One region of the Streptomyces sp. XH2 genome, then DNA from elsewhere that is predicted to be linked to it. Evidence: riboswitches for the same ligand, from Rfam matches in the RefSeq annotation. Region 1 holds a riboswitch; the other holds the start of a gene.
What was found. Region 1 has a riboswitch for cyclic di-AMP ahead of ACOTKD_RS11020 (C40 family peptidase). Riboswitches for the same ligand answer to the same signal wherever they lie in the genome.
Positions count from the first base shown of each region.

Region 1 (15,208 bases):
TCGAGCCGGGCGTTGACGCAGGGGTTGGCCTCGCCCGTGACGCCGTGCGAGCCGGCGTCCTTCTCCGTGATCAGGCGGGAGCCCTTGAAGCGCTTGTGCAGCTCCACGGCGCCCTCGTACGGGGTCGCCGCGTCACGCTCGCTCTGGATGATCAGGGTCTGCGGGAGACCCTTGTGGGTCGTGACCTCGACGGGGTTCCCCTGGGGGGCCTTCCACGTGGCGCACGGCAGGTTCATCCACGCGTTGGACCAGGTCATGAAGGGCGCCTGGCGGTGGATGCGGGTGTTGTCGCGGTCCCACTTGGCCCAGCTGGTGGGCCACTTGGCGTCCGCGCACTCGACCGCGGTGTAGACGGCGTTGCTGTTCTCCGAGGCGATGTTGCCCGCGGTGTTGGACAGGTCGGGGCCGGCGGCCTCGACGAGCGCCTTCTCGTCACCCGCGACGTACTTGCTCCAGGTCTCGGCGACCGGGACCCACGAGGTGTCGTAGTACGCCGCGCCCTGGAAGAAGCTGATCAGCTCGGCCGGGCCGACGACCCCGCCGATGGGCTTCTTCTTGGCGGACGCCCGCAGCGTCTCCCAGTTCTTCTGGACCTGGGCCTGCGTGGTGCCGAGGTGGAAGGCGTCGTCGTGCTTGGCGACCCACGTCTCCCAGTCCTTGAAGCGGGACTCGAAGGCGATGTCCTGCTCCAGGTTGGCCTGGTACCAGATGTTGTCCCGGTCCGGGTTGACGACGCTGTCGACGACCAGGCGGCGGACGTGGCCCGGGAAGAGCGTGCCGTAGACGGCGCCGAGGTAGGTGCCGTAGGAGACGCCCAGGTAGTTGAGCTTCTTCTCGCCGAGGGCGGCCCGGACGACGTCGACGTCGCGCGCGGTGTTCGCCGTCGTCAGGTACGGCAGCAGCTTGCCGCTGCGCTCGGCGCAGCCGTCGGCGTACTCGCGGGCCAGCTTGCGCTGGGCGCGCTTGTCGGCCTCGCTGTCGGGCACCGGGTCGGCCTTGGGGGCCGCGACGAACTTCTGCGGGTCGATGCAGGAGATCGGGGCGGAGTGGCCCACGCCGCGCGGGTCGAAGCCCACGAAGTCGTACGCCTTCGCGGTCTTGGCCCACAGCGGGGCCTTGGTGGTGATCCGGCGCGGGAACTTCATGCCGGAGCCGCCGGGGCCGCCGGGGTTGTAGAGGAGGGCGCCCTGGCGCTCGTCCGCGGTACCGGTGGAGCGGGCCCGGTCCACTGCGATCTTGATCGTGGGCCCGTCGGGCTTGGCGTAGTCGACGGGAACCGTGACGTAGCCGCACTGGATGGGCTTCTCGAGGCCCCAGGCGGCAGGGCAGTCCTGCCACTTGATGCCCGCCTTGGCCGCGCGATCGGCGGCCACCTTCGCGCCGCGGGCCTCGGCGGCCCCGCCCGGCACGCGCTCGCTCGCGCCGGCGGCCGGGGCGGTCAGGAACCCGGCCACCAGCGCGCCGGTCACCAGGGTGCCGGCCGCGCCGAGTATTGACGTGTGTCTCACGTAGGAATCCCCCTGCAAGGTACGCCGCTTGGGGCGGCGGAGATCGCAATGCTGCAAGGGGATCCTTTCGTCTCCCATCCCACAATGGACAGATCGTACGAGCGTTCTTTACTAATCCGTAAGAATGACGAAACATGGCGTGCCACGAGTGGTGCATTTCGTCACTGCTGTCCCGGATCATCCGTATCGGGTTGTATACCGAAATCCACCCCGGAGAGGCCGCTTTCGAGCAGCGTACGGAGCTGCAGGCCGTCCGGCGCGACCGCGCTCACGACGACGGCCGGCCCGGCCAGCGGGGCGACGACGGCCGTCGGCCCCAGGGCCCGGGCCGCGGGCGGGCGCACCGCGAAGGACGGGTCCACGACGAGGAGTTGCCCCGCCGCTCGGTGGCCCCCCAGGACCGCCCCGCCGTCCCAGCCGGGCGCCCCCGGCCCGTACGACAGCTCCTGGTCGTAGAGCGGACGCCCGTCGTGACGGACCGTCAGCCGCGCGGTCAGCCGCCCCGGCCGCTCCCCCGCGCGCCCCAGGATCTGTTCCTCCCGGAACACCAGCCGGGCGGTCGGTGCGAGTTCGACGGTCGTGGTCATCCGCAGCTCGCCGCCGCGGGCCGAGATCAGCGGCTCGGGAAGCCAGTACAGCACCGCGCCGTCGCCGACCCGGATGCGGACGTCGTACATGGCCGGCGCGCCCGTACGGCCCGGCAGGGCGATGGTCGCGGCCGTGGTGCGGAAGTGCAGCGCGGCGCCGTCGCCCACCTCGGCGGAGAGCGCGAGGGCGTCACCGCCCAGCGGCGCGCTCATCGCGCCCACCAGGCACACGCGCGCCTCACGCCCCACCGAGCGCAGGCGCCGCAGCGCGAACGGGCCGGCGCCGTCGAGGACCGGCAGCGCGGTGCCGCCCCTGCCGTCGGCCGCGGCGACGACCTGGGCGGAGGCCAGCAGGCCGGGCCCCGCCGGTGCGAGGGCCGTGGTCACGGCGCCGCGGTCCACGCGGCGAGCTGCGCGCGCACCCACGTGGCGACGGGCTCCACGCCGCCCTCGGTGACGAGGGAGGTGAAGACGGCGGGGAGCTCGCCGCGCTGCGTCTTCGCGTCGCGCGCCATGCCCGCCAGGTCGACGCCGACGTACGGGGCGAGGTCGGTCTTGTTGACGACGAGCAGGTCGGCGGTGGTGATGCCGGGGCCTCCCTTGCGGGGGATGTCGTCGCCGCCCGCGACGTCGATGACGAAGATCTGCGCGTCCACCAGCCCCTTGGAGAAGGTCGCGGTGAGGTTGTCGCCGCCGGACTCCACCAGGACGAGGTCCAGCGGCCCCGCCCCCGAGGAGGAAAACGCGGCCTCCAGGTCCTCCACGGCCTCCAGGTTGGCGGAGATGTCGTCGCGGATGGCGGTGTGCGGGCAGGCCCCGGTCTCCACCGCGGTGATCCGCTCCGGCGGCAGGACGGCGTTGCGCAGAAGGAACTCCGCGTCCTCGCGGGTGTAGATGTCGTTGGTGACGACGGCGATGGACAACTCGTCGCGCAGCGCGCGGCACAGGGCGGCGACGGTCGCCGTCTTACCGGACCCGACGGGCCCGCCGAGCCCGATGCGGAGTGCGCGGCGCGAGCCGTCGGGGCGGACGGGGGAGGCGGCGCCGTAGGTGTGGCGGTGGGGGTAGGTCTCGGGGTGGTCCAGGTGCATGGTCCCCTCCGGGGGGTCGGTGATCGAAAGAGTTCAGGTGGCTACGGGTGATTGCGGGTGACTGCGGATGCCGCCGGGCCCTCGCCGCTGTGGCTGATCGCCGTTGCGGCGGAGAGTTGTGCGCCGTACCGGCGGGGTACGCACGGTGGCGACGGCCTGGTGACGGGAACCGGCGCGGGCCGGGCTCGGTGCGGCACCGCCGGGCTGCCGCGCGGTGGTCGATCGCCGTCGCGGCGGAAAGGTTCGCTGCACCGGCGAGGTACGCACGGCGGCGAGCACGCGGCGCGCTGTCCGGAGCCGGCACAGTCCGGGTGTGGATCGGCACGCCGGGCTGCCGCACGGTGGTCGATCGCCGTCGCGGCAGAGAGGTTCGCCGCACCAGCGAGATATGCACGGCCGCGGGTGCGCGGCCGAGTGCCCGGTAGCCGGAGCCGTCCGGGCGCACTTCGGCACCGCCGGGCTGCCGCGCGGTGGTCGATCGCCGTCGCGGCGGTGGGACGTGCCGGCGGACCGCCATGCCACGCCGCAGGGAAGAAAGAGCCCGCCGCGACGGCGGCAAGCCACCGCGGCGTGTGTCCGGCGGAATGCGCAGGTGCCGCCAGGCCGTGTGGACGGGCGCGCATCAGCTTGCGAAGAGGCGTACCGGCCACGCCGCATGGAGTTCCGCCGTGATGTCGAGCAGGGGGGCCGCGGAGGCCGGCAGGGCGTCCGGGCCCTCCACCGCCGCCCGCGCCGCGGCCTCCGCCGCCCGCGCCGCGACCGCGTCCATCGCGGGTGCGAGCCGGGCCAGAACGGCCGTCGCGTCGAACGGGTCGAGGCTCAGCAGGCGTACGGCCGCGGTGGCCGGGCCGCTGACCGACTCGTAGACGGAGGCGTAGGCCGCGTCCAGCGGGCCCAGTCCCGCGGACCGGGCCGCGAGGCCGAGGACGACCGGCTGGTGGGCGCCGCGCGGCCGGGCCGCGGCGAGGGCGTCGAGCGCGTCCGAGGGCCACGTGGCACGGGCGGCGCGCATCAGCTGCCGGCCCAGGCGCCGGGTGGTGGCCCGCAGGGCGAGTGCGGGAGTGCGGGCGTCCGCGGCGGCGTCGAGAGCGAGCGGGTCGACCCCGGTGGCGGCCGCGGCGGCGAGGGCGGCCGCGGTGAGCCCGGCGGTGTGCAGCCGTCCCCGGCAGAACTCCTCCAGGGTGGGCCCGTCGGTGATCCGCCCCGCTTTGACCGCGGCCTCGGCCCCGCCGGAGTGCGCGTGCCCTCCGGCGGGGAAGCGCCCGTCGGCGAGGACGAGGAGGGCGGCGATCGCCCCGCGGCCCGGCCCGGGCGGGGCGGGCGCCCCCGGCGGGGCGGCCGCCGCGGCTTCGGTGGTCCCTGTCATCAGAACAGGAAGTAGCGCTGGGCCATCGGCAGTTCCGCCGCGGGCCGGGGTTCGATGACTTCTCCGTCGACGGTGACGGTGAACGTGTCGGGGTCGACCTCGACCCTCGGCCTGGCGTCGTTGTTGCGCATGTCGGCCTTGGTCACGCCGCGCGTGGACCGTATGGGGACGAACCGCTTGCCCAGCCCCAGCCGTTCCGGGAGGCCGTCGTCCATGGCCCACTGGGTGACGAAGTTGAGGGAGTTGGCGGCGGGCGCGCGGCCATGGGCGCCGAACATGGGCCGGGGAAGGACGGGTTGCGGGGTGGGGATGGAGGCGTTGGCGTCGCCCATCTGCGCGTAGGCGATCTGGCCGCCCTTGATGACGAGCTGGGGGCGTACGCCGAAGAAGGCGGGGTCCCAGAGCACGAGGTCGGCGAGCTTGCCCTGTTCCACGGAGCCGATCTCGTGGTCGAGGCCCTGCGCGACGGCGGGGTTGATGGTGTATTTGGCGACGTAGCGACGGGCCCGGGCGTTGTCGGCCGGGCCGTCGCCGGGCAGGGCGCCGCGGCGCTTCTTCATCACGTGCGCGGTCTGCCAGGTGCGCAGCACGACCTCCCCGATGCGGCCCATGGCCTGGGAGTCGGAGGAGATGATGGAGATGGCTCCGAGGTCGTGCAGGACGTCCTCGGCGGCGATGGTGCTCGGCCGGATGCGGGATTCGGCGAAGGCGAGGTCCTCGGGGACCGCCGGGTTGAGGTGGTGGCAGACCATCAGCATGTCGAGGTGTTCGTCGACGGTGTTGACGGTGTGCGGCCGGGTGGGGTTGGTGGAGCTGGGCAGGACGTTGGCCTCGGAGACGACGGTGATGATGTCGGGCGCGTGCCCGCCGCCGGCGCCTTCGGTGTGGTAGGCGTGGATGGAGCGGCCGGCTATGGCGGCGAGGGTGTCGCCGACGAAGCCGGCCTCGTTGAGGGTGTCGGTGTGGATGGCGAGCTGGGCGCCGCTCTCCTCGCACACGGCGAGGCAGGCGTCGATGGCGGCGGGCGTCGCGCCCCAGTCCTCGTGGATCTTGAAGCCGACGGCGCCGGCCCGCAGCTGGGCGCGCATCGAGTCGTACGAGACGGTGTTGCCCTTGCCCAGCAGGCCGATGTTGACGGGGTACCCCTCCATCGCCTCGAACATCCGGGCGAGGTGCCAGGCGCCGGGGGTGATGGTGGTGGCCTTGCTGCCCTCGGCGGGCCCGGTGCCGCCGCCGAGCAGGGTGGTGACGCCGGAGGCGAGGGCCTCGTCGGCGGCCTGCGGGCAGATGAAGTGGACGTGGGCGTCGACGGCGCCGGCGGTGAGGATCTTCCCGTTGCCGGCGATGATCTCGGTCTCGGGGCCGATGACGAGGTCGGGGTGGACGCCGTCCATGGTGTCGGGGTTGCCGGCCTTGCCGATGCCGGTGATGCGGCCGTCGCGGATCCCGACGTCGGCCTTGACGATTCCCCAGTGGTCGAGGACGAGCGCGCCGGTGATGACGGTGTCGGGGGCGCCGTCGGCGCGGGTCGCGCGGGACTGGCCCATGGACTCGCGGATGACCTTGCCGCCGCCGAAGACGGCCTCGTCGCCGGCGTGGCCGGGGCCGCCGCTGCGGTCCTCCTCGATCTCGACGACGAGGCCGGTGTCGGCGAGGCGGACGCGGTCGCCTGTGGTCGGTCCGTAGAGGTCGGCGTAGGCGACGCGGCTGAGCTCACTCATCGAGCGGTCCCCCGCACTCGCCGCGCAGGCCCTCGACGATGCGCTTGCCGCCGATGGGCACGAGGTCGACCTGGACGGGGATGCCCGGCTCGAAGCGGACGGCGGTGCCCGCGGCGATGTCGAGGCGCTTGCCGCGGGCCGCGGCCCGGTCGAAGTCGAGGCCGGGGTTGGCCTCGGCGAAGTGGTAGTGCGAGCCGACCTGCACCGGGCGGTCGGCGGCGTTGAGCACGGTGAGCCGGGTGCGGTGCAGGCCCTGGTTGAGGGCCACGGGTCCGGCGGCGTGCAGGATCTCTCCGGGGATCATCGGTCCGCCCCTTCAGCAGATGGGATCGTGGACGGTGACGAGCTTGGTGCCGTCGGGGAAGGTGGCCTCGACCTGAACGTCGGGGATCATCTCGGGGATGCCCTCCATGACCTCGCCCCGGGTGAGCACCTTGCGGCCGGAGGACATGAGCTCGGCGACGGTGCGGCCGTCCCGGGCGCCTTCCAGGACGTGCACGGTGATGAGGGCCACCGCCTCGGGGTGGTTGAGGAGCAGGCCACGGGCCTTGCGCCGCGCGGCGACGTCGGCCGCCACGTGGAGGAGCAGGCGTTCCTGCTCGCGCGGGGAGAGTTGCATGGGTGCCACCTCACTGTCGTCCCGGGGGTCCCGGATGGACACACCGGGCCGCCACCCGAAGTTCAACACGGTGTTGACCTGGGGTTCTTCGGCCGGGGGCCAGGGATTGCAGATTAGGGCCGAACCTTTTCCAACGCGTTAACTCACTCTTTGCGTTGTCATGGCCAGAGCACTGCGGGCCCGCTGTCGCATGCACCTACTGGATCATCTGGGCCGGATCATGGCCGTCCGCCCGCACGACACGTACCGCCGGCTACGGGCACCGCAGACACCGCCGTCGCCGGGCCGCGGCCGCGGCCCGGCTCGCAGACGTGTGCGAACCGGGCGAACGGAAGGTGTGGACGGGCCGTGCCGACGCGGGCGGTACAGGGCTCCGGCGCAGAGCGCCGGGGGCGAAGGGATCTCCGCGCCATGTGCGCCGGAGGGCCGGGGGTCCGCACGCGAATAAACCCGGCTCCGCCCCATGGAGGATCACGGCGTAGACGGGGCGCGGTGATCGATTTGGGGCGGACGGCCGGATTGCGCCCGGCCGGGTACGAACCGCCGCAGGCCAGCCCCTCAGCCGGCTTGCGCGCACCTGATCAATTCGCCCTTTGTCCACCGGAATTGCCCAGGAGTGATCAGCCTCACATACCCCCGGTTCCGCTCGGAATCCGCACGGCGGCTGCGCCAAGATCCCTGCGACGACAAGACCCCGCCACCCCGGCGGGGCGGTCCCGGCGGACGCCGAACCCTGCCGCCGACGGGATGCCGGGTCGACTTGAGTGCACGGCAGGGATGGAGGACCCAAGAGTGGTGGGACGACCAAGAGTAGTGCGGTCGGCCCTTGGGGTGAAGCCGTTGACGACGGCCGGGCAACCTTCGCCTGCCCGAACCCGACAGGTCATCCTTCACAGGCGGCTGACGAAGGGTTAGCGCATGAGCGCGCACAAACGTCCGTCGAAGCTGTCCAGGGCCGGTGCCGCATCGGCCCTCACTCTCGCCGCGGTCGGCGCCACGGTGCTGGCACCGGGCGGCGCGGCAGAGGCGGAAGCGTCTTCCGCCCCCACCACGGCACTCCGGATCGCGGCCTCGAAGCAGGGCTCCCCGTACCAGTGGGGAGCGACCGGCCCCTACCGGTTCGACTGCTCGGGCCTCACGCTCTACTCCTTCAAGCGGGCCGGCAAGTCCCTGCCCCGCACCGCCGCCCAGCAGTACAACAGCACGCAGCACATCCCGCGGTCCGCACGCGAAGCCGGCGACCTGGTCTTCTTCGTCTCCGGGCGCGGCATCTACCACGTCGGGATATACGCCGGGGACGGGAGGATCTGGCACGCGCCCAAGACGGGCGCGGTCGTCCGCCTGGAGCGGATCTGGACCAACAGCGTCCTCTACGGCCGGGTCGGCTGATCCGTTGACCCCCGGGCGAACGAGCCCGCGACCGCCCCGAAGGGGTCCGAGGCCCCCCGCACCCCGTGCGGGGGGCCTGGCCGGCCGGAGGGGAGTTCAGCGCTCGGCGCTGACCGGCACGGTCCAGGGGAGGGAGATCCACACCGTCTTGCCGCCGTCGGAGGTCGGGGTGAAGAACAGCCGCCCCCCGTACTCCGCGGTGAGACAGCGGATGATCACCATGCCGCGGCCGTTGTCCTGCTGGACCGCGGCGGGCAGCCGCCGGGGGAAGCGGGGGTGGCTGTCCGTGACCCCGATGCGCAGCTGCTGGTCGCGGTCGAGGCGGACGTCCACGGTGAAGGTGGGCGACTGGCCCCGGGTGTGCTGCACGGCGTTGGTGGCGAGCTCCGAGACGATCAGGCGCACGGTCTCGGCGGTGTCCGTCCCGCCCGGCAGCCCCCAGTCGGCCAGCACCTCCGCGACATAACGCCGCGCCGTGGATACCGAGCCGGGGGCGCTCGGCAGGGTGACGGTGGCTTCTTGGTGGTCTGCCATGGCGGTGGCCCTTTCAGCCGATGTCTCGACAGACTGTCACTGATAACGCCTGTGATGGGAGCGATCCACCAAGATATGCATATATCTGTCGCTCAAAGCAGTGAACTCTGCGACGAGCGACCGTATTCGCCCGGCACACTGGGCTATTGACACTGACGTATGACAGCGACAGTGGCAGTGATCTAGGGGAGGGCAGGGCCGAATGCGGTACGGACCGGCGGTGCGCCGCCGCAAACTGGGGGCGGAGCTGCGCCGCCAGCGCGAGCTGGCCGGGCTGACGAGCCTGGAGGCCGCGCGCGCGGTGGGCTGGCACCAGTCGAAGGTCAGCCGGATCGAGACGGGCGCAAGTGGCGTGAAACCGTCGGACGTGGCACGGCTCCTGGACGCCTACGGGGTCACCGACTCCGAACTGCGCGTGCTGCTGGGGGCGCTGTGCGGGGCGGGGTCGCCCGTGCCGGGCGAGGGCGCGGGGGCCCGGCGCGGCTGGTGGTACGCCTACCGCGACCGGCTGCCGCCCGCCTATCTGGACTTCATCAGCCTGGAGTCGGAGGCCTCGCGGTTAAGCACCCTGGAGACCACCGTGGTGCCCGGCCTGCTGCAGACGCCCGCCTACGCCCGGGCCGTGACGCGCGCGGCGCTGGGCGATCCCGCTCCGGAACTGGTCGAGGAGCTGGTGCGGGTGCGCATGGCGCGGCAGGCGGTGCTGCGGGGCGAGCGGCCGCTGGAGGTGTGCGCCGTGCTGGACGAGGCGGTATTGCGCCATGAGGTGGGCGGCCCGGAGGTCATGGCAGGGCAGTTGCGGCATCTGGTGGAGACGGGGTCGCTGGGGCATGTGCGGCTGCACGTCCTGCCGTTCTCCAGCGGCGGCCATATCGGCATCACCGGGCCTTTTGTTATCTTCTCATTTCCGCGCATTGCTGATCTGGATGTGGTTGTTCTCGACCACTTGACGAGTAGCCTCTACCTGGAGCGGAAAGAAGACCTCCGGGCGTACGGCGCGGCATTCACGACGCTGCGCGAACACGCGCTCTCGCACGAGAACTCACTGGAATTCATCGCCGGGATCAACGACGGCGCGTAAGGAGGCACCATGTCCGCAATGCCTCGGTACGTACCTGCCGCCCCTTCGTCTCTCCGCGGCGCCTCGTGGCGGCGCAGTAGCTACAGCACCGGATACAACAACTGCGTCGAGACGGCCGGACCGCTCCCGGGCCGCTTCCTCGCCGTGCGCGACTCCAAGAACACGGCCGGTCCCGCCCTGCTCTTCCGTTCCGCCTCGTGGACCTGCTTCGTCGAAGGGCTGCGCGCCGGTCTCCGCTAGGACCGCCGCGGGCTCATCCGGCCGGCGCGGTCCGTACGATCGCGTCGGCCGCCGCCGTCACCTGTCCGTCCGAAAGGTCCGCCCGGGCGGTCAGCCGCAGCCGTGAGACGCCGTCCGGCACGGACGGCGGCCGGAAGCAGCCGACGGCGAAGCCGGCCTCCCGGCAATCCGCCGCCCACCGCACGGCCGCCTCCGGCGAGGGCGCGCGTACGGACACCACCGCCGCGTCGGGCCGCACCGCCTGGAAACCCGCCGCCACCACCCTGCGGTGCAGCTCGGCGGCGATCTCCCGGACCCGGGCCGCGCGCTGCGGCTCGCGGCGCAGCACCGTGAGGGCCGCCAGCGCGGCGCCGGCCGCCGCCGGGGCGAGGCCGGTGTCGAAGATGAACGTCCGGGCGTTGCTCACGAGGTGCCGGATCACGCGCGCGGGGCCGAGCACCGCGCCGCCCTGGCTGCCGAGCGCCTTCGACAGGGTGACCGTCGCGACGACGTCCGGGGCGCCGGCGAGCCCCGCCGCGTGCAGCGCGCCGCGGCCGCCCTCGCCGAGGACGCCGAGCCCGTGCGCGTCGTCCACGAGCAGCGCCGCGCCGTGCTCGCGGCACGCCGCGGCCAGTGCGGTCAGCGGGGCCGCGTCGCCGTCGACGGAGAAGACGGAGTCGGTGACGGCCAGGGCGCGGCCGGCGTGCGCGGCGAGGGCCTTGCGGACGGCGGCGGGGTCGGCGTGCGGCACGATCGCCTTCTCGGCGCGGGCGAGCCGGCAGCCGTCGATCAGCGAGGCGTGGTTGCCCTCGTCGGAGACGAGCAGGGCCCCGCCGGCGCCGTCGCCCGGACCGGCGAGCGCGGTGACGGCGGCGAGGTTGGCGGTGTAGCCCGAGGAGAACACGAGCGCCGCCTCGAAGCCGCAGAACGCGGCGAGCTCCGCCTCCAGCCGCGCGTGCAGGTCGGTGCTTCCGGTGACCAGGCGGGAGCCGGTCGCGCCGGCGCCCCACTGCCGGGCGGCCGCCGCGGCGGCCTCGGTGACCTCCGGGTGGCGGGTGAGGCCGAGGTAGTCGTTGCCCGCCAGGTCCACCAGCGGCGCGTCGGCCGGCCGCGGCCGCAGGGTCCGTACGAGACCGGCCGCGAGACGCCGCTCGTGGTGGGCGTCGATCCAGCCGAAGGCGTCGTCCTGAGGCATGCGGCCGTCCTTCGCGATCCAGGGGCTGTGGGCCGGTTCTGCGGAGCATTCCGTGGGGCGTTCTGTGGAGCCCGTATAGAACCTCCCTAGAACGTAGCGGCCGTCACTCCTGGTCAGGGTGTGGCAATACACACACATCAATCCGCCCCTGTTGTGTAATCCCTACCTTGGCCGGGGGTGCGGCCGTGAGCGAGGATCACCGCCATGGACCTGCTGAACACGCTGGTGGACAAGGGGCTGCGGCGCGAGCTGCCGAGCCGTGAAGAGGCGCTCGCCGTACTGGCGACCTCCGACGACGACCTGCTCGACGTGGTGGCCGCGGCCGGCAAGGTGCGCCGCAAGTGGTTCGGGCGCCGGGTGAAGCTCAACTACCTCGTCAACCTGAAGTCGGGGCTGTGCCCCGAGGACTGCTCGTACTGCTCGCAGCGGCTCGGCTCCAAGGCCGAGATCCTCAAGTACACCTGGCTCAAGCCGGAGGACGCCTCCAAGGCCGCGGCGGCCGGTGTCGCGGGCGGCGCGAAGCGGGTCTGCCTGGTCGCCAGCGGGCGCGGGCCCACGGACCGGGACATCGACCGCGTCTCGAAGACCATCGAGGCGATCAAGGAGCAGAACGAGGACGTCGAGGTGTGCGCGTGCCTCGGTCTGCTCTCCGCGGGACAGGCCGAGCGGCTGCGCGCCGCGGGCGCCGACGCGTACAACCACAACCTCAACACCTCCGAGGCCACCTACGGCGGCATCACCACCACCCACACCTACGCCGACCGCGTCGACACCGTGCAGCAGGCCCAGGCGGCGGGCATGTCCGCCTGCTCCGGCCTGATCGCGGGCATGGGCGAGACCGACGAGGACCTGGTCGACGTCGTCTTCTCGCTGCGCGCGCTGGACCCGGACTCGGTGCCGGTGAACTTCCTCATCCCCTTCGAGGGCACGCCGCTGGCCAAGGAGTGGAACCTCACGCCGCAGCGGGCGCTGCGCATCCTCGCCATGGTGCGGTTCGTCTGCCCGGACGTGGAGGTCCGGCTGGCCGGCGGGCGCGAGGTGCACCTGCGGACGATGCAGCCGCTCGCCCTGCACCTGGTCAACTCGATCTTCCTCGGCGACTACCTGACCAGTGAGGGCCAGGAGGGCAAGGCCGACCTGGACATGATCGCGGACGCCGGGTTCGAGGTCGAGGGCGCGGGCGAGACGACCCTGCCGGCGCACCGGGCGGACGCCGTCGCGGCCGGCGGCTGCGGCGGGGGCTCGTGCGGGCCCTGCGGGGACGACTCCCCCACGGCCGCGGCCCCCGAGGCCGAGGCCGTCACCGGCCAGGACGCGCGGACGGACCTGGTCGCCGTGCGGCGCCGGGGCGCGGGCACGGACCTGCCGCCCAATGCCTGAGCCGCTCAGCCCCGGTGAGCTCCTCGCCCTCGACCGGCAGCACGTGTGGCACCCCTACGGTCCGATGCCGGGCCGCCAGGAGCCGCTGCTCGTCGCGTCCGCGTCGGGGGTGCGGCTGCGGCTCGCCGAGCCGGTCGGCGGCGTGGGCGAGCTGATCGACGGGATGTCCTCGTGGTGGTCCGCCGTCCACGGCTACAACCACCCCGTCCTCAACGAGGCCGCGCGGGCACAGCTCGGCCGGATGAGCCACGTGATGTTCGGCGGGCTCACCCACGAGCCGGCCGTGCGGCTCGCCGCCCGGCTGGTGGAGATCACCCCCGAGGGCCTGGAACACGTCTTCCTCGCCGACTCCGGCTCGGTGTCGGTCGAGGTGGCCGTCAAGATGTGCCTGCAGTACTGGCGCTCGGCCGGGCGGCCGGAGAAGCGGCGGCTGATGACGTGGCGCGGCGGCTACCACGGGGACACGTGGCAGCCGATGGCCGTGTGCGACCCCGACGGCGGGATGCACGAGTTGTGGTCCGGGGCGCTCCCGAAGCACGTCTTCGCGGACGCGCCGCCGGCGCTCTCCTCCGGCCCGGAGGTCCTCTCCGCGTACGCGGCGCACCTGCGCGAGACGCTCGCGGCCCACGCCCACGAACTCGCCGCGGTCATCGTCGAGCCGCTCGTGCAGGGCGCGGGCGGGATGCGCTTCCACGACCCGGCGTTGCTGCGGGTCCTGCGCGAAGCGTGCGACGAGCACGACGTGCTCCTCGTCTTCGACGAGATCGCCACCGGGTTCGGCCGTACGGGCCGGCTGTTCGCGGCCGACCACGCCGGTGTCACGCCCGACGTGATGTGCCTCGGCAAGGCGCTCACCGGCGGCTATCTGACGATGGCGGCGACGCTGTGCACGACGCGGGTCGCCGACGGCATCTCGCGCGGCGAGGTGCCGGTGCTGGCGCACGGGCCGACGTTCATGGGCAACCCGCTCGCCGCGGCGGTTGCCATCGCCTCGATCGATCTTCTTCTGGGCCAGGACTGGCAGACGGAGGTCAAGCGGATCGAGACCGGTCTGCGGGACGGCCTCGCCGGGGCGGCCTCGCTCCCGGGCGTCCGGGACGTCCGGGTGCTCGGCGCGATCGGCGTCGTCCAGCTCGACCACGAGGCCGACGTCGCGGCCGCGACGCGCGCGGTCGTCCGCGAGGGCGTCTGGCTGCGGCCGTTCCGCGACCTGCTGTACGTGATGCCGCCGTACGTGACGGACGACGAGGACGTGGCCCGGGTGTGCGCGGCGGTGTGCGCGGCGGCCCGCGTCGCCTGACGCGGGCCGTACCGGCGGGGCCGGGGCGCGGCCTGCGGCTCCGGTCGCGCCGGTCGCGGGCCGAGGCTGTCCGGCACCGCCGCGTTGCGCCGTTGCGGCTGAGCGCCGTTGCGGCGGATACGGGGTGCCCGGCACGCTCATGCGCCCTGGCCGGCCCGCCACCGCGGCGAGGCCCGTCCGGCACCGCCGGAGCGCGCCACGGTGGCTGATCACCGCTGCGGCGGAGGAATGCGGCGCTGCTGCGCCTCTTGTCTCCGCCGCAGCGGCGCTCGGCAGGGACGGCGCGGCCCGGCGGTGCCGGACAGCCCCCGGCCGGGAACCAGGAACACACGACAGAAGGCTGAGGAGACCCATGACCGTACTGGTCGTCACCGGGACCGGCACCGAGGTCGGCAAGACCGTCGTCACCGCGGCCGTCGCCGCCGCGGCGCGCGCCGCGGGCCGCACCGTCGCCGTGCTCAAGCCCGCGCAGACCGGTGTCGCCCCGGGCGAGCCGGGTGACGTCGCCGAGGTGCGGCGGCTCGCGGGGGACGCGGTGACCGGGGAGGAGCTCGCGCGGTTCCCCGAGCCGCTCGCGCCGGGCACGGCCGCGGCCCGGGCGGGCCTCTCCCCCGTCCGGCCGCCGGAGATCGCGGAGGCGGCCGCGCGGCTCGCGGAGAGCCACGACCTGGTCCTCGTCGAGGGCGCCGGCGGCCTCCTCGTCCGCCTGGACGAGGAGGGCACGACCCTCGCGGACGCGGCGCGGCTGCTGGGCGCCCCCGTCCTTCTCGTCGCGCAGGCCGGCCTCGGCACCCTCAACACGACCGCCCTCACCGCGGAGGCCCTGCGCGCGCGGGGCCTGCGCTGCCAGGGCGTCGTGATCGGCAGCTGGCCGGCCGCCCCGGACCTGGCCATGCGCTGCAACCTCGCCGACCTGCCGGAGGCGGCCGGCGCCCCGCTGCTCGGCGCGGTGCCGGAGGGCGCGGGAACCCTCCCGCCGGAGGCCTTCCGCACGGCGGCCCCCTCCTGGCTGGCGCCGGAGCTGTCCGGCTCCTGGGACGCCGAAGGCTTCACCGCGACCCACCGCTGACCTCACCCGCCCCGGCCACCCCACGCACCCCGCCCGCCCCAACTGCCGCGACCGCAGCGGAGCTTGCGGCGCGGCGACGGTGCGGGCCGCTCCGGCCGGGGAACAATCGCGGTAGCCGTCGTCCCCGGAAAGGGGTGTGTGCCATGCCG
Region 1 is NZ_JBMMMZ010000004.1:343,354-358,561, forward strand. It holds gene ACOTKD_RS10985 (alpha/beta hydrolase) at 1-1,508, opposite strand, end outside; gene ACOTKD_RS10990 (urease accessory protein UreD) at 1,670-2,482, opposite strand; gene ureG (urease accessory protein UreG) at 2,479-3,186, opposite strand; gene ACOTKD_RS11000 (urease accessory protein UreF) at 3,809-4,552, opposite strand; gene ACOTKD_RS11005 (urease subunit alpha) at 4,552-6,273, opposite strand; gene ACOTKD_RS11010 (urease subunit beta) at 6,266-6,577, opposite strand; gene ACOTKD_RS11015 (urease subunit gamma) at 6,590-6,892, opposite strand; cyclic di-AMP (ydaO/yuaA leader) riboswitch at 7,631-7,806, shown strand; gene ACOTKD_RS11020 (C40 family peptidase) at 7,811-8,281, shown strand; gene ACOTKD_RS11025 (ATP-binding protein) at 8,378-8,815, opposite strand; gene ACOTKD_RS11030 (helix-turn-helix domain-containing protein) at 9,018-9,896, shown strand; gene ACOTKD_RS11035 (DUF397 domain-containing protein) at 9,906-10,136, shown strand; gene ACOTKD_RS11040 (8-amino-7-oxononanoate synthase) at 10,150-11,310, opposite strand; gene bioB (biotin synthase BioB) at 11,515-12,690, shown strand; gene ACOTKD_RS11050 (adenosylmethionine--8-amino-7-oxononanoate transaminase) at 12,683-13,990, shown strand; gene bioD (dethiobiotin synthase) at 14,343-15,059, shown strand; gene ACOTKD_RS11060 (class I SAM-dependent methyltransferase) at 15,203-15,208, shown strand, end outside.

Region 2 (15,208 bases), on a different contig from region 1:
GTGGACGACTTCCTGTTCGCCGAGTCGCCGCGGATGGTGCACGTGCTGAACGCTCCCTCGCCGGCGGCGACGGCCTCGCTGCCGATCGGGCGGGAGGTGGCGCGGCGGGCCCTGCGGGCGATGGATGCCCTCTGACCTGCAGAGACCGGAATCCCATGGTCAATTCCCGCGCGCCCGTAGAATTGAATAACTGTGTCCGAGAACCACGCATCCCCCTCAGCCCCCGCTCCGGCCGCCGACGCTGCCGCGGCGCCGGTCCCTGCGCAGCAGGCCCCCGGCCGCCGCCGCGAGCCGATGTTCCCCGACGGTCCGGCGCCGGACCCGGCGGGCTCGCACCACGAGCGGCGCATCCGCTCCTTCCAGCCGCGCCGCAGCCGGGTCACGACCGGCCAGGGCGAGGCCCTGCGCCGTCTGTGGCCCAAGTGGGGTCTCGACATCGACGGCCTGAGCAAGCTGGACCTCGGCGAGCTCTTCGGCGACCCCGAGCTGCCGGTCGTGCTGGAGATCGGCTTCGGCATGGGCGAGGCCACGGCCAAGATGGCGGCGGCCGACCCGGGCACGGGCATCCTCGCCTGCGACGTGCACACCCCCGGCCAGGGCAACCTCCTCGGCCTGGCCGAGCGGAACGGCCTGGACAACATCCGGGTCGCCAACGGCGACGCGATCATCCTGCTCCGCGAGATGCTCGCTCCGGACTCCCTCGCGGGCCTGCGCGTCTACTTCCCGGACCCGTGGCCCAAGAAGCGGCATCACAAGCGCCGGCTGATCCAGCCGGAGTTCCTGGCCCTGGCGGCCACGCGCATGGCCCCGGGCGCGCTGCTGCACTGCGCGACGGACTGGGAGCCGTACGCGGAGCAGATGCTGGAGGTCCTCTCCGCGGCGCCGGACTTCGAGAACACCCAGCCGGACGGGGGCTTCGCGCCGCGGCCGGAGTTCCGCCCGCTGACGCGGTTCGAGGGCCAGGGCCTGGACAAGGGGCACGTGGTCCACGACCTGCTGTTCCGCCGCAAGGCCCACTGACGCACGCCGGGGGCGGCCGGGGAGAGCACCGGCCCCCGGAATAACGAGGCCGCCCCGACGTCCCTTGGTTAGGGTCATCGGGTGCATGAGTCCCCACCCCACCAGCAGCCGGTAGCCGGGCCGGTGCCCGCCTCCGGTCAGCAGCCGAACTTTCCCGCGATGCCCGCCCCCGCGGGCTGGCGCTACAAACCGCGCCGCGCCCTGTGGGACAACAAGGCGGTGCGCGCCGGTGGGCTGATCCTGCTCCTGGCCCTGTGCGGCCTGGTCATCCTGGCCCTGGTGCGGGAGCAGACCGGCACCGAGGGGTTCCTGGTGGGGCTCGGCCTCGCCGTCCTGCCCGTGCCGCTGCTGGTGGCGGCGTTCCGCTGGATGGACCGCGTCGAGCCGAAGCCCTGGAAGAACCTGGTCTTCGCCTTCTCGTGGGGCGCGTGCGCGGCCACGCTGATGGCCATCATCGCGAACGGCTACGCCACCGAGTGGCTGCTGAGCTCCGTCGACCTCGCGCAGCGCCCGGAGGCCGACAAGTGGGGGGCGACCTTCGTCGCGCCCGTGGTGGAAGAGACCGGCAAGGCGGCCGCGGTCCTCCTGCTGTTCCTCTTCCGCCGCCGGGACTTCAACAACACCGTCGACGGCGTGGTGATCGCGGGCATCACCGCCACGGGCTTCGCGTTCACCGAGAACATCCTCTACCTGGGCAACGCCTTCGCCACCGACCAGAGCTTCGGCCACGAGGGCGTGCCGGCGGCCACGGCGGCCACCTTCTTCATGCGCGTCCTGATGTCGCCGTTCGCCCACCCGCTCTTCACGACCATGACGGGCCTCGGCTTCGGCATCGCGGCCACCCTGGCCCCGCGCCGCAAGGTCATCCGCGTCCTCGTCCCCCTCGCGGGCCTGCTCACCGCGATGGTCCTGCACTCCGTCTGGAACGGCTCGGCCAGCCTGTCGCCCCTGGCCTTCCTCGCGGTCTACGCCCTCTTCATGGTGCCCGTCTTCGGCGTCCTGACCTGGCTGGCGATCTGGTCCCGCCAGAACGAGCTGCGCACGATACGCACCTTCCTCCCGGCCTACCAGATCGCCGGCTGGCTCACCCCGCCCGAGCCCCTCGCCCTCTCCTCGATGCGCGCCCGCGGCATAGCCCGCGACGTGGCCCGGCGCACCGGCGGCCCGGCGGCGGCCCGCACGGTGGCGGAGTACATCTCGTTCGCGACGTCCCTGGCCTTCCTCCGCCAGCGCGCCCACAACGGCACGGCGGGCCCCGACTTCACCGCCCGCGAACAGGAACTCCTCCACCACCTCTGGACCCGCAAACACATAGCCCAACCGGCCCTGACCCAGGCTTCGGCGACACTGCCTCGGCCGTTCGCACCTCCGCCGGCGTGGGGGGCCGGCTGGCCCCAGGGGCCGGGGCAGTACCGCTGACGATTCGGCGCTCTGAAGGGAGACCTTCAGAGCGCCGAATCGTTTCCCTCAATCGACCAGGCCGGCAGCGACCGCAGACGGAGTGCCTTCCCAGCCCCCGGAGGTCATCCAGACCGAGGCTATGCCCAGACTTTCCAGGTACGGGGCGTACGCCTTGATGTCCTCGGTGAACAGCGCCAGCAGGTAGGGCTTGGCAACCTCGTGTCCCCCGTCGCCGTCGCCCTCGTAGAGGAAGTGGCTGTACTCAAAGAGCTGCCCTACGGCCTCGCGCACGGCCGATGTGGGGTTGCTGCGCTTCACGGTCTTGGCTTCCACCAACCATTCGTGCCCGCCCCTCCGCAGCACGATGTCCTTGGGGTGCTCGGTGTCTGCCGTGAACCCACGACCGCTGATGTACTCCACAAACCGGTTGATCAGTTCCTCGTGATCGCGAGTCTTCTTGATCGTGCGCTCAGGGATGTGAGCTACGTAGTCGCTACTGTCCTTGGGGCGGAAGCCCTTCAGGCCCTTGGGCTTACTGTGGTCCACCTTCGCGACGTAGGACACCTGTAGCCCACTGGGCGCCGTCTCGACCGCGACCCTCCCCTCGGCCGCAGCAGCCTGCTGTAGGACCTCGGCCAGGTGCCAAAGGTCCATGCGGAGGGCATCCTCGTTCGGCAAGGCGCCCAGGTCGTAGCAACGCGCCGCCACGCTCCCCGCTTCATAGGACAACGGCCTTGCAACCGCGCTCTTGAAGTCGGGTCGGGCTTCCCAGCCAGCCACCGACTCCGCCGCAAGCTCAGCCAGCAACGCCGCTGCCCTGGTCTCCAGGTAGCTTCGGAGCCGACCCCCCTTCCCCAGCTCTTCGGACAGCCGGGTCATACCTTGCTGGAGCGTGAGGGTCACGGTCTCGAGGTCGGCGGCGAAGATGTAGGCGAGGTACAGACCTGCCTTCGGGTCGTCGTTCAGGCGCTGATCAAAGACCCCGATCCAAGGCGTCTCCGCCGCGTTCCCGTTCCCCCCGTGCCCCTCAACCTTGTAGCCCACTGGCACGGTCGTAGCGAGGCGCTGGCCGGCGTCGCGCAGGAGCGCCTGCGCAGGAACATCTTCCTTCGTGCCCAAGGTGGCGTCGTACGTCGCACCTATCTCAAGCAGCAGATCACGGATCCCCATGACCAGACCCTATGCAGAAGCGATCGAAAGACATCGCCATGCGGCCAAGTCTCGACAGATACGCGCCGTTGGGCGCGATCCCTGTACAGAACGTGCCACCGCCCTGTCGTACCCCGCTGGTAGAACTTGGCCATTGGTTGGAAGACAAGGGGGGCATACGTCCATGACTGAACGCTTCAGCCACCACACGCCCGTGCCAGGGCTCTACGAGCAGCTGATCACCTCTCGCCTCGAAGAGCACCTGATGACTCTGCAGGCCAACGGCTGGCGGGCCACCGCCCAACCGGTCGGCGAGCACTCCACTCCCCACGTGCTGGCGCGCCACATCGGCCAAACCGTCCATCGGATCCTTGCCTCACTGAACCCGTCCGAGCAGGTAACGGCGGCCAACCACATCCTCGAGTCCATGAGCAGTCTCGAAGGAGCGCAACAGTGGATCGAGGTCATCGCAGATGGCCCACGCCAGCTCCTCGCCATCGCCGAGCAGGAAGCCGCAGGCGCCTACACCGTCCGTCCCGCCACCCCCCTGTCCGACACCGCGCTGCTCACCAACTCACCCGAGGACCCCAACCTAGGCTTCGAGTTGCGAGCCGAGCTCGCCACGGCGGACCGCGTTGACCTGCTCTGCGCCTTCGTGAAGTGGCACGGCCTGCGCGTGTTGGAAGAGTCCCTCGAAGGTGCAGCGTCCCGAGGCGTACCCATCCGTGTCATCACGACCACCTATATGGGAGCCACGGAACGGAAGGCACTGGACCGTCTGGTCAGGGACTTCAACGCCGAAGTCAAGGTCAACTACGAGCTCAGGTCCACGCGCCTACACGCCAAGGCTTGGCTGCTCCGTCGAAACAGCGGCTACGACACCGCCTACGTGGGCAGCTCCAACCTCTCTCGTGCCGCGCTCCTCGACGGCCTGGAGTGGAACGTGCGGCTATCGTCCGTGGCGACCCCATCAGTACTGAAGAAGTTTGAGGCTACGTTCGACTCGTACTGGAGCGAGGCGGCCTTCGAGACCTACGTCCCGGAGAGGGACGGAGAGCGGCTGGACGAGGCACTGAAGCAAGCTGGGGGTAGGCAGCGGGGAGACGGCACGACCCTCAGCCTGTCCGGCCTGGAGGTACGGCCGTTCCCGCACCAGAAGGACATGCTGGAGCAACTGCAGATCGAACGCGATGTGCACGACCGTCACCAGAATCTGCTCGTAGCGGCCACAGGCACAGGAAAGACGGTCATGGCCGCGCTCGACTATCGGGCGCTACGCACAACGCTTCAGGATCGCAAACTCAAACTCCTCTTCGTTGCGCACCGCAAGGAAATTCTCAAGCAATCCATAGCAACTTACCAACACGTCTTGAACGACGCCAACTTCGGAGAACTCTGGGTTGGCGGCAATATTCCCGAAGAATGGACGCATGTCTTCGCCAGTGTCCAGTCCCTGTCCGCTCAAGCTCTAGAACGCTTCGCGCCGCATCACTTCGACGTGATCGTCATTGATGAGTTTCATCATGGCGCCTCACCGACCTATCGACGCGTCCTGGACCACTTCAAGCCGACAGAACTCCTAGGCCTGACCGCGACACCTGAGCGCATGGATGGCCAGAACGTTCAAGATGAGTTTTTCGACGGCCGCATCGCAGCTGAAATGCGCTTGTGGGAGGCATTGGAAAATGACCTACTCAGCCCCTTCCATTACTTCGGCATCGCCGACAGCGTGGATCTGGAAGGTCTCACGTGGAAACGTGGAGCCTACGACACAAACGAGTTGGACAAGCTATTCACTGGCAATCACGCCAGGGCCCGCCTCGTCGCCAAGGCCGTACAAGACAAGGTGACTGACCCAAGCAGCATGCGCGCCCTAGGTTTCTGCGTATCAGTGGCCCATGCGCGCTTCATGGCTCAGTTCTTTCAGCAGGCTGGCATCAACGCCCAGGCCCTCGACGGCTCAACACCGCCCTTCGAGCGTGCTCAAGCTCTGACCGAGCTGCGGGACGGAAGGATCCAGATCCTCTTCTCCGTCGACTTGTTCAATGAGGGCTTGGACATCCCCGACGTGGACACCTTGCTCCTCCTCAGGCCTACCTCGAGTGCCACCGTGTTCCTCCAGCAGCTCGGCCGCGGCCTGCGACGTACGCCCGACAAGGCCGTCCTCACGGTCCTCGACTTCATCGGGCAACATCGCAAGGAGTTCCGCTTCGAAGAGCAGTTCCGCGCGTTGACCAACCTCACCCGCAAGCGCCTGGTCGACAACATGGAGCAGGACTTCCCGCTGCTGCCCTCCGGCTGCCAGATCGTGCTCGATCGGAAGTCCAAGAAACGCATTCTGGAGAACATCAAGAATCAGATCAACGTCAACGTCACACAGCTGACGAGAGAGGTTGCCGCCTACGCTCTGCCCAAGCTTCCGGACTACCTTCGCGAGAGCCAGCGCGAGCTCAAGGAGCTCTACCGCTCGGGCAACTCCTGGACGCGACTGCTGCGCAGGGCCCGCCTCCTGCCCGAGGGCGGACCCGAAGGCGAAGAGGCCCTACTTAAGCGCGTCGCAGCATTCCTCCACGTCGACGACCCCGACCGTGTAACTGCCTACAGCCGGCTTCTCGAAGACGGCGCCCCTACGTACGAGGCCTTGGACGAGCGCGAACGGGCGTACGCCCGCATGCTCTTCTTCACGCTTTGGCCACTCGGCGGTAACTTCACCTCATACGACGAAGGCTTCCGTACGCTTGCTGGCCAAACAGCATTTCGTAGCGAACTGCGACAGGTTCTGAGTTACAACCTCGCTCACACGCAGCACCTCCCCGTCCAGCTCATTGGCTCTCGTGCCAACACCCCGTTGACCGTGCACGCCTCCTACAGCAGAGAAGAGATCCTTCCCGCCCTGGGAGCAGCGGAGCTGGGAGGATTTCTGCCTGGTCATTTCCGTGAGGGGGTGAAGTGGTGCCAGGACGCCAAGGTAGATGCTCTCCTCATCACCCTTGAGAAAGATGAGAAGGACTTCTCTCCGGAGACGCGCTACAAGGACTACGCGAGGAGCCCTGAGCTCTTCCACTGGGAGTCCCAGAACCAGACGTCCAGCACTTCGCCCACAGGCGTCCGGTACCAGACTCACCAGGCGCAGGGCTCAGACGTCTTCCTGTTTGTCCGCCGGTACAAGAAGAACGACATAGGTGGCGCACAGCCCTGGATGCTGCTGGGCCCGGCTGAGTACGTCTCGCACGAGGGCAGCAACCCCATGGGCATCATCTGGAAGCTCAAGCACGAGATGCCGGCCGACGTGTGGACGTACTCCACCATCGCTGCTGGTTGATCTGCGCTGCTGGCCCGCGCACAACGCTGGACAGCAGCCCGGCGTAGCCTCGAAACCGTTGGGTTTCTTGATGCGGAGGTGCGGGATGGCTCGGGTTCCTGCGGGTGTGGTTGCTGCGGGTGGGCTTGTTGGTGGGTACGCGGTTGCCCGGTGGACCAAGAAGCGGCCGCTTGGTGGGGTTGCGCTGGCTGTGGCCGGTGGGGTGGCTGCTCGGCAGTGGGCCGGGGCGGTCGGGGCGCCCAAGGCCGCGGCGCTGACCGGGCTGTACGTTGCCGCGTTCGGCGGGTCTCATCCGCTGGCCAAGAAGATCGGGGCTTGGCCTTCCGTGTTCGCCGTTGCCGGTGGGGTGGCCCTTGCCTCCTGGGTGGTGGAGAGCCGGGCCTGATCAGCAGGACAGGGCCTCGGGCGGCGTCTTTTCCGCCCGAGGCCCTCATCGGTTACGCCGACGCCTCCGTCAGGCTCTTCAGCTCCTCCTCCGTGAGCTTCAGGTCCGCCACCGCCAGCAGCGCCGGCAGCTGGTCCACCGTGCGGGCGCTGGCCAGCGGGGAGGCCACGGTCGGCTGGGCCGCCAGCCAGGCCAGGGCCACCGTCGCGAGCTCCGCGTCGTGGGCCGCGGCTACCTGGTCCAGGGCGGCCAGGACCCGGAGGCCGCGCTCCGACTCCAGGTACTTGCCGGCCGCCCCCGCGCGGGCGCTGTCCACGGCCGCCCCGGGGCGGTACTTGCCGGTGAGGAAGCCGGAGGCCAGGGCCCAGTAGGGGACCGCCGCCAGGCCGTGCCGCGCCGCCACGGACGCCAGGGCGCCCTCGTAGGTGTCGCGGGAGACCAGGTTGTAGTGGGGCTGGATCGCCACGTACTTGGCCAGACCCGAGGCGTCCGAGAACTCCAGGGCCTCCTGCAGGCGCTCCGGCGTGATGTTGGAGGCCGCGATCTCGCGGACCTTGCCCTCCTTCACCAGCGCGTCGAGCGCGGTGATGAACTCCTCCACCGGCACCGACGGATCGTCGTAGTGCGTGTAGTAGAGGTCGATGTAGTCGGTGCGGAGGCGGCGCAGGGACTCCTCCACGCCCGACTTGATCACCGATGCGCGCAGGCCCCGCGGCTCGGGGACGCCCGCGCCGACCTTGGTGGCGAGGACGATGTCGGCGCGGTTGCCGCGCGAGGCGAACCAGTTGCCGAGGACGGTCTCCGACTCGCCGCCCTGATTGCCCGGGACCCAGGCGGAGTAGACGTCGGCGGTGTCGATGAAGTTGCCGCCCGCCGCCGCGTACGCGTCGAGGACCGCGAAGGACTCCGCCTCGTCCGCCGTCCAGCCGAAGACGTTGCCGCCGAGGGCGAGCGGGTGGACGGAGAGGTTGCCGATCTTCTTGTGGATGTCAGCCATGCATCATCTCAGCGTCCTTACCGGAGCAGGTATTCCGTTTCGGCTCCGCTCGCCCGGCAGCGCCGTCGGCTACGGCTGCAGGCCCCTGCCCCGCAGCCACCCCAGCGGATCGATCGGTGCGCCACCGCCCGGCCGGACCTCCAGGTGCAGATGCGGCCCCGTGACGTTGCCCGTCGCGCCGACCCGGCCTATGACCTGGCCCGCAGCGACCTTGCCCGACGTGGCCACCATCGACGACAGGTGGCAGAACCACAGCTCCGTACCGTCGTCGAGCCTCAGCACGATGCGGTAGCCGTACGCCCCCGCCCAGCCGGCCTGGGTGATCGTGCCGCCGCCCACCGCCTTCACCGGCGTGCCGGTCGGGGCGGCGAAGTCCTCGCCCGTGTGGTGCGCGGACCACATGTTGCCCGCCTGCCCGAAGCCGGCCGTCAGGGTGTACGAGCCGACGGGGAGGGTGAACGCTCCGGACTGCCCGGAACGACGGGCGGAGGCCCTGCCCGAGCTCGCCCTCTTCTCCGTCCGCTTCGCGGCCTGCTTCTCGGCCTGCTTCTTCTCGGGGGCCCGTTCCTCTGTCTTCTCCGGCGTCCGCTCGTGAGTCCGCGTCTGCGCCTGCGTCCGCTCCGGCGTCCGGCCCTGCTCCGCCTGCTTCTGCTCCGCCGCCGCGGCCGCCGCGGTCCGCGCCGCCTCCGCCTCGGCCGCCTTGCGCTCCGCCGCCTGCTTCTGCGCCGCCGCGGCCACCCTCACCTGGGCCGCCTGCGCCTCGTCCTCGGCCACGCCCTGCTGGTGATCGGCCTGCTCCATGATCCTCGCCCGGAGCGCCTCACCCGCCTTCGCCGCCTCCTGGGCCACCTCGGAAGCAGCCGCACCGGTCTCCTCGCCGAGGGAGTCGGCCGTGCCCGCCGCGCTCCCCGCGAAGAACGAGCCCACCCCCGGCAGCTGCGCCAGGTCGGGCACGGATATCGAGGCCGCCGGGCGCTCCTGGGCGCTCGCCATCCCGCCCGCGCCGACCGCCGCGATGACGCCCACGCCGAGCACGGCACCGCTGCGGGCCATCGTGCCGCCGCGCTGCTTGACGACGCGGTGGCGCCCGCGGCCCGCGCCGAACGAGAAGGCGCTGAAGGCGGAGGGTTCGTACGACCGCTCATGCGCGGGCCGGTCCGCCCCGTGCGACGGCTCCGGGTCCGGCTCGTACGGCGGTGCGTACGCCGGTACGAGCGGCGGGTCGTAGGAGGCCTGCTCATAGGAGGCGTGCCCGTAGGACTCGTAGGAGGCGCGCTCGTACGAGGTGTGCTCGTAAGCGGCTTGCTCGTACGAGGTGCGCTCGTACGAGGCGGCAGGCTCGTAAGGGGCGGGCAGCTCGTAAGGATCGGCAGGCTCGTTGGATGCCACGAAGGCACTCCTTTCCTTCCTTCTCGCCTACCGGGTTAGCTGACGGGTTCGGAGCAGGAAGGTCTCCTACGGGCCGCGTGCGGCCCGATTCACCCCAGGGTGGTGGTTCCCCGGTTCCCAGAACGTGCCGGTGTATCAGATGGTGCTGTGCCCGCGGGATTCGGCGAAGGCGCACGGTGCACCGCCTCTTGTGGCGGTTGCGACGACCGCGCTCCGTTATCGAACGTTAATAGACATGCCGGGTGGATTCCAAGCCGAAAGCCCGAATCCACCGCTCTCCCTGACAGCTCTTCACAGGACGTCCGCCCACGGAGCCTGTCGATGCTTTCCACGAAATGCTGTTCGATTCGCTCGCCGCGCCGGATCGCCAACAGCGCCATGTCGTCGGCCGCCTGACCGCCCGAATGACGCGTGACCTCGGCGACCAGGCTGTCCAGCAGCGCCTCCGGGCTCTTGAACTGCCGACCCGTCAGCTCCGCCCGCGGGTCGTAGAACGCGCCGTCGGCGTCCCTGGCCTCGGTCACCCCGTCCGTCATCAGCAGCAGCATCGACCCCGCGGGGAACTCCCGCTCCTCGGCCCGGTCCGCCCACACCCCCAGGTCCCCCAGCCCGAGCGGCAGGGCGGGCACGGTGGGGTCGGCCGCGCCGACCCGCCCGTCCGCGTGCAGCAGGAGCGGCGGCGGGTGGCCGCGGTTCAGCAGGCGGAGTACGGGTTGCCCCGGCGGCAGCTCCGCCAGGACGGCCGTGGTGAAGCCCTCGTACTGGTCCAGGTTCCCGCGCCGCGCGCCCTCCCGCTGCAGTGCGCGCTCCAGCCGCCCCGCGACCCCCTCCAGCGTCGGCTCCTGCTCGGCCGCCTCACGGAAGGCGCCGATCACGACGGCGACGGCCTCGACCGCGCCCAGGCCCTTGCCGCGGACGTCGCCGACGACGGCCCGTACGCCGTGAGGAGTGTCCTGGACCGCGTACAGATCCCCGCCGATCCGGGCGCCGGCGTGCGCGGCCACGTAGCGCGCGGCCACCCGCAGGCCGCCGATGCGGGAGGGAGGCGCGGGCAGGACGGCGCGCTGAGCGGCCTCCGCGATGCCGCGGGCGGAGGCGAGCTGCTGGTCGCTGCGGCGGGCGATGCGGTTGATGCCCAGTGCGACCAGGGAGACCGTGCCGATGGTGGCGATCTCGGCCAGCGCCTCACCGGTGTCGGACGGCCGGTGGTAGATCACGAGGCCGACCGCGACCGCCACCGCGGCCAGGGCGGCCGCGACGGTGGCGCGGAGGGTGTGCAGGGGCGCCGCCACGAGGGGGGCGGCGGAGAGGAAGGGGGCGCAGGTGTAGTTCGCGGGCGCCCCGAGCCCGAAGAGGGCGCCGCCGGTGATCAGGAAGGCCGGGAGCCTACGGGCAACGCGGCGGACGGTGCGCCCCGCGGCGCGGCAGGCAGTTCGGCTCACCCCTCCCACCCTTCCGGGCGGGAGGTCACCGGGCGAACGGTGCTCGGCCGATCGGGGAACTCACCGGGCCAGGAGCCCGGGCACTCAGGTACCTGACCGGTCAGGATCCCGATCGGTCAGTACCCCGACCGGTCAGTACCCCGACCGGTCCGCCGCCCGACCGGTCCGCCGTCCGAGCAGTCAGGCATCCGAGCAGTCAGGCGCCCGAGCAGTCAGGCGCCCGGGCAGTCAGGGGCCCGGGCAGTCAGGGGCCGGACACCGGCCCCCGGCCGTCAGGAAGACGCGCGGCGCTGCCGTGCGCCCCCGCCCCCGTTGCCACCGCGACCGGCACGCCCGGCACCGCCGCCGGCCCCACGGCCCGCGCCGCCACCGGCACCGCGGCCCGCGCCGGAGCCCGCACCACGACCGGCACCGCCGGCGAAGGAGGAACCGGAAGAGGAACCAGAGGAACCAAAACCGGAAGAGGAAGCCCCGGCAGAGCCCTCCCCGCGACCGCGTCCACGACCGCCACGCGACCCGCGCGTGCCCCGGGACCCGCGCGACCCGGCAGCAGCCGCAGCCCCGCCGGCCGCTCCGGCGGAGGCACCCGAGCCCCCGCCGCTGCGCTTGCGCGGCGTCGCCTGGGCCGGCACCGGCGGAGGAATGACGACCGCCACGCCGCTCGGCTCCTGGGCGCCCGTGATGCGCACGAGCTCCGGGTGGTCCGGGCCGACGGTGACGACGTTCGGGGAGATCTTGGCCGTGGCCATCATCCGGCTCATCTCGCGCCGCTGCTCGGGCAGCACCAGCGTGACGACCGTGCCGGACTCGCCCGCGCGCGCCGTACGGCCGCCGCGGTGCAGGTAGTCCTTGTGGTCCATGGGCGGGTCGACGTTCACGACGAGGTCGAGGCCGTCGATGTGGATGCCGCGGGCGGCGACGTTCGTGGCGATCAGCGCCGTGACCTGATCCGTACGGAAGAGGTCCAGCGTGCGGTTGCGCTGCGGCTGGCTCTTGCCGCCGTGCAGCGCGGCGGCGCGGACGCCCTCGGAGAGCAGCTTCTTCACCAGCCGGTCGGCGCCGCGCTTGGTGTCCACGAACATGATCACGCGCCCGTCGCGGGCGGCGATCCGGGTGACCGTGTCCTTCTTGTCCGTCTCGGTGACGTGCAGCAGGTGGTGGTCCATCGTGGCGACCGCGCCCACGGACGCGTCGACGGAGTGCGTCACCGGGTCGGACAGGAAGCGGCGGACGAGCCGGTCGACGTTGCGGTCGAGGGTCGCGGAGAACAGCATCCGCTGGCCCTCCGGGTCGACCTGGTCGAGCAGCCGGGTGACCTGCGGCAGGAAGCCCATGTCGGCCATCTGGTCGGCCTCGTCCAGGACGGTGATCCGCACGTCGCCGAGCTTGCAGTCGCCGCGCTGGATGAGGTCCGCGAGGCGGCCCGGCGTGGCGACGAGCACCTCGGCGCCGCGCGCGAGCGTCTGGGCCTGGCGGCCGATCGACATGCCGCCGACGACCGTGGCCGTCCGCAGGTTCACGGCGGTGGCGTACGGGGCGAGCGAGTCGGTGACCTGCTGAGCCAGCTCGCGGGTGGGGACGAGAACGAGCGCGAGCGGGCGACCGGGCTCGGCGCGGCGGCCGGCCGTACGGGCCAGCAGGGCCAGGCCGAACGCGAGGGTCTTACCGGAGCCGGTGCGGCCGCGGCCGAGGACGTCACGGCCGGTGAGCGAGTTCGGCAGCGTCGCGGCCTGGATGGGGAACGGCTCGGTGACGCCCTCGCGGGTGAGCGTGGAGAGCAGCGCGGCCGGCATGTCCAGGTCGGCGAAGGACGCGACCGGCGGCAGCGCCGGGGTCGTGCTCACCGGGGTCTCGAAGTCGCCCTGGGGGGCGGCGGGCCGGCGGTTCGCGGGCCGGGCGCCACCACGGCCCTGCTGGGAGCCGCGGCCGGGCCGGTCGGAGCGATCGGAGCGGTTCTGCTGGGGCCCGCGGGGCGAGCGGGTCGTCGGACGAGCGGAGCGAGTCATGCGGGTGGGACCTTCCCTCAAAGGGGGTGGACACGCCCGGAAAGGAGACTTCGCATCGCGAGGCCGCCGCCCTCAAGGAAAAGGAGCGGGAACGGCAGAACGGCGGAAAAGCCTGGGCGCGCTGGGTGCGGGACGACGACGGCCGGTGCACAGCGGGCGCCGGCCGGCGCGGGGGCAGCAATGGGGCCCGCACCCAGTGGTGCGGGCCCCATTGCCTGTGTGCTTCATGCAGAGCCCGGGGCCGCCGTCAGGCGGTCCGGGCGGGCATCATCGTCAGGCGGCGACGATGTTCTCGGCCTGCAGGCCCTTCTGGCCCTGCGTGACGTCGAAGGAAACCTTCTGGCCCTCGAACAGCTCACGGAAGCCGTTGGAGGCGATGTTCGAGTAGTGGGCGAAGACGTCGGGGCCGCCGCCGTCCTGCTCGATGAAGCCGAAGCCCTTTTCCGAGTTGAACCACTTCACGGTGCCAGTAGCCATGTCTATCTCCTTAGTGGATACACCCTCGACGGATGCCGAAAGGTGCAATGGGCCCCACACCGGAATAGACCGGCAAAAACAAAAATGCGCCGTCGGTTCACATAACCGTCAGGCGCACACGAGTTCATGGGTACCACAACTGAAACGTCAGTTCAGCGTAGCACACGCACGCACTGCTCCCTAGCACACGTCGGCGGCCCCCGTTCCACCGCCCGCCGACGGTGCCTGCCCGCTCCTACAGCTCCACGCCCTGCGCGCGGGCGTGCCGGTCCGCGGCGACCTCGGCCTCCGTCTCGTCCAGGTAGACCTCGCAGACCAGGCGGCCGTCCCTGTTCATGTTGTGCTCCAGCTCCCAGAGGCTGAGCTCGCCCCCGCCCTCCAGCAGGAACGCATGCTCGTAGAAGCGGCACCAGGTGGCGTCGCGCCCGGCGCCCCGGCGCCTCGGCTTGGTGATCAGCGCGATGTGGTGGCCGAGCGCCCCCTGGAGCAGCTCGCGCACCACCTCGCCGGGCCCGTCCTCGTTCTCCGCGCGCCGCAGCAGCCGCCGCGCGTGGTCGGGCGAGGCGTCGGCGACGTACTCCCGGCGGGGCTGGACCGGCCCCATGGCCAGCAGCAGCTCCTCCGCCAGCCAGGCCGGCAGCTCGTCGCCCTCACTGCCGGGCCCGATCCCGCCGCCGATCCGCTCGTGCACGCGCCGCTCGGCCCGGTCGAGGGCGTCCTCGTCGGCGTAGAGCTCGTAGACGAAGGCGTCCTCCGGGCCGGTGTCGTGCTCCAGCTCGAACAGCAGCAGGCTGCTGCCGTCGGCCAGCAGGAAGACGTGCCGGTACGCATTGCAGCGCAGCGGGCGGTGCTCGTCGTTGCGCTGGCGGTACGAGCGGAGCTCCGCCTGATGCATCAGCGCCGTCCCCAGCCGGGCCAGGACCGGCTCGCCGATCTCGAACCCGTTCTGGGCCCGCTTCAGCAGTGTCGCCACGTGCTCGGCGGGCGACATCTCGGACCCTGGGGCCCCCGCCGCGGCCCCCGGGGCTCCCGCCCCGGCCCGCGCGGCTCCCGCGGGCCCGGCCGGCCCCTGGCCGTGCTCCGTGCGCCCCCTGTGCGCCCTGCACGCCGGGGACTGGTCTCCCCGCTCCCCTCGCTCGCTTCCGCTTCCGCTCCCACCGGCTCGCGAGTTCTCCATGCCTCCGACCTCCCGGCCCTCGCCGCACCCACCCCGCGCACTTACCGTAGCGGCGCGAACACAAGGCGGGTGCGGGGTTTCGGGGAACTGGGTGCGCGGAGGGCCGGGCACGCGGGGGGCGTCCAAGGGTGGCTCGGAGGGTGGGGCGTGCGCGGCCCGTGCGCCCCCCGGCGGATCCGGCCCCGGCGAAGGCTTGCGGACCCGGTCCGGCAAAGGCGTGCGAACCCGGTCCGGCGAAGGCGTCGTGGAGCAGCCGGAGCGCGTGGATTTGATCAGCCGGCCCGCAGCGGTCCGTCGGGATCAGTCAGCTCCATCGGGATCAGTCAGGTCCGTCGGGATCAGTCGGCTCCATCGGGATCGGTGAGGTCTGTCAGGATCGGTGGGGTTCGTCGAAGCACCCGCCACATGTCCCGCTGGTTCACGAGGAATTCGTGGACCGCTCC
Region 2 is NZ_JBMMMZ010000013.1:308,731-323,938, reverse strand. It holds gene lhgO (L-2-hydroxyglutarate oxidase) at 1-135, shown strand, start outside; gene trmB (tRNA (guanosine(46)-N7)-methyltransferase TrmB) at 193-1,020, shown strand; gene ACOTKD_RS27070 (PrsW family intramembrane metalloprotease) at 1,102-2,439, shown strand; gene ACOTKD_RS27065 (MrcB family domain-containing protein) at 2,488-3,591, opposite strand; gene ACOTKD_RS27060 (DUF3427 domain-containing protein) at 3,755-6,892, shown strand; gene ACOTKD_RS27055 (hypothetical protein) at 6,978-7,277, shown strand; gene ACOTKD_RS27050 (aldo/keto reductase) at 7,330-8,274, opposite strand; gene ACOTKD_RS27045 (M23 family metallopeptidase) at 8,344-9,663, opposite strand; cyclic di-AMP (ydaO/yuaA leader) riboswitch at 9,673-9,806, opposite strand; partial or broken gene ACOTKD_RS27040 (PP2C family protein-serine/threonine phosphatase) at 10,020-11,114, opposite strand; gene ACOTKD_RS27035 (DEAD/DEAH box helicase) at 11,378-13,111, opposite strand; gene ACOTKD_RS27030 (cold-shock protein) at 13,385-13,588, opposite strand; gene ACOTKD_RS27025 (DUF6227 family protein) at 13,824-14,579, opposite strand.
Region 2: it holds a riboswitch for cyclic di-AMP, as region 1 does, so the genes downstream of both, ACOTKD_RS27045 (M23 family metallopeptidase) here and ACOTKD_RS11020 (C40 family peptidase) in region 1, are expected to answer to the same signal.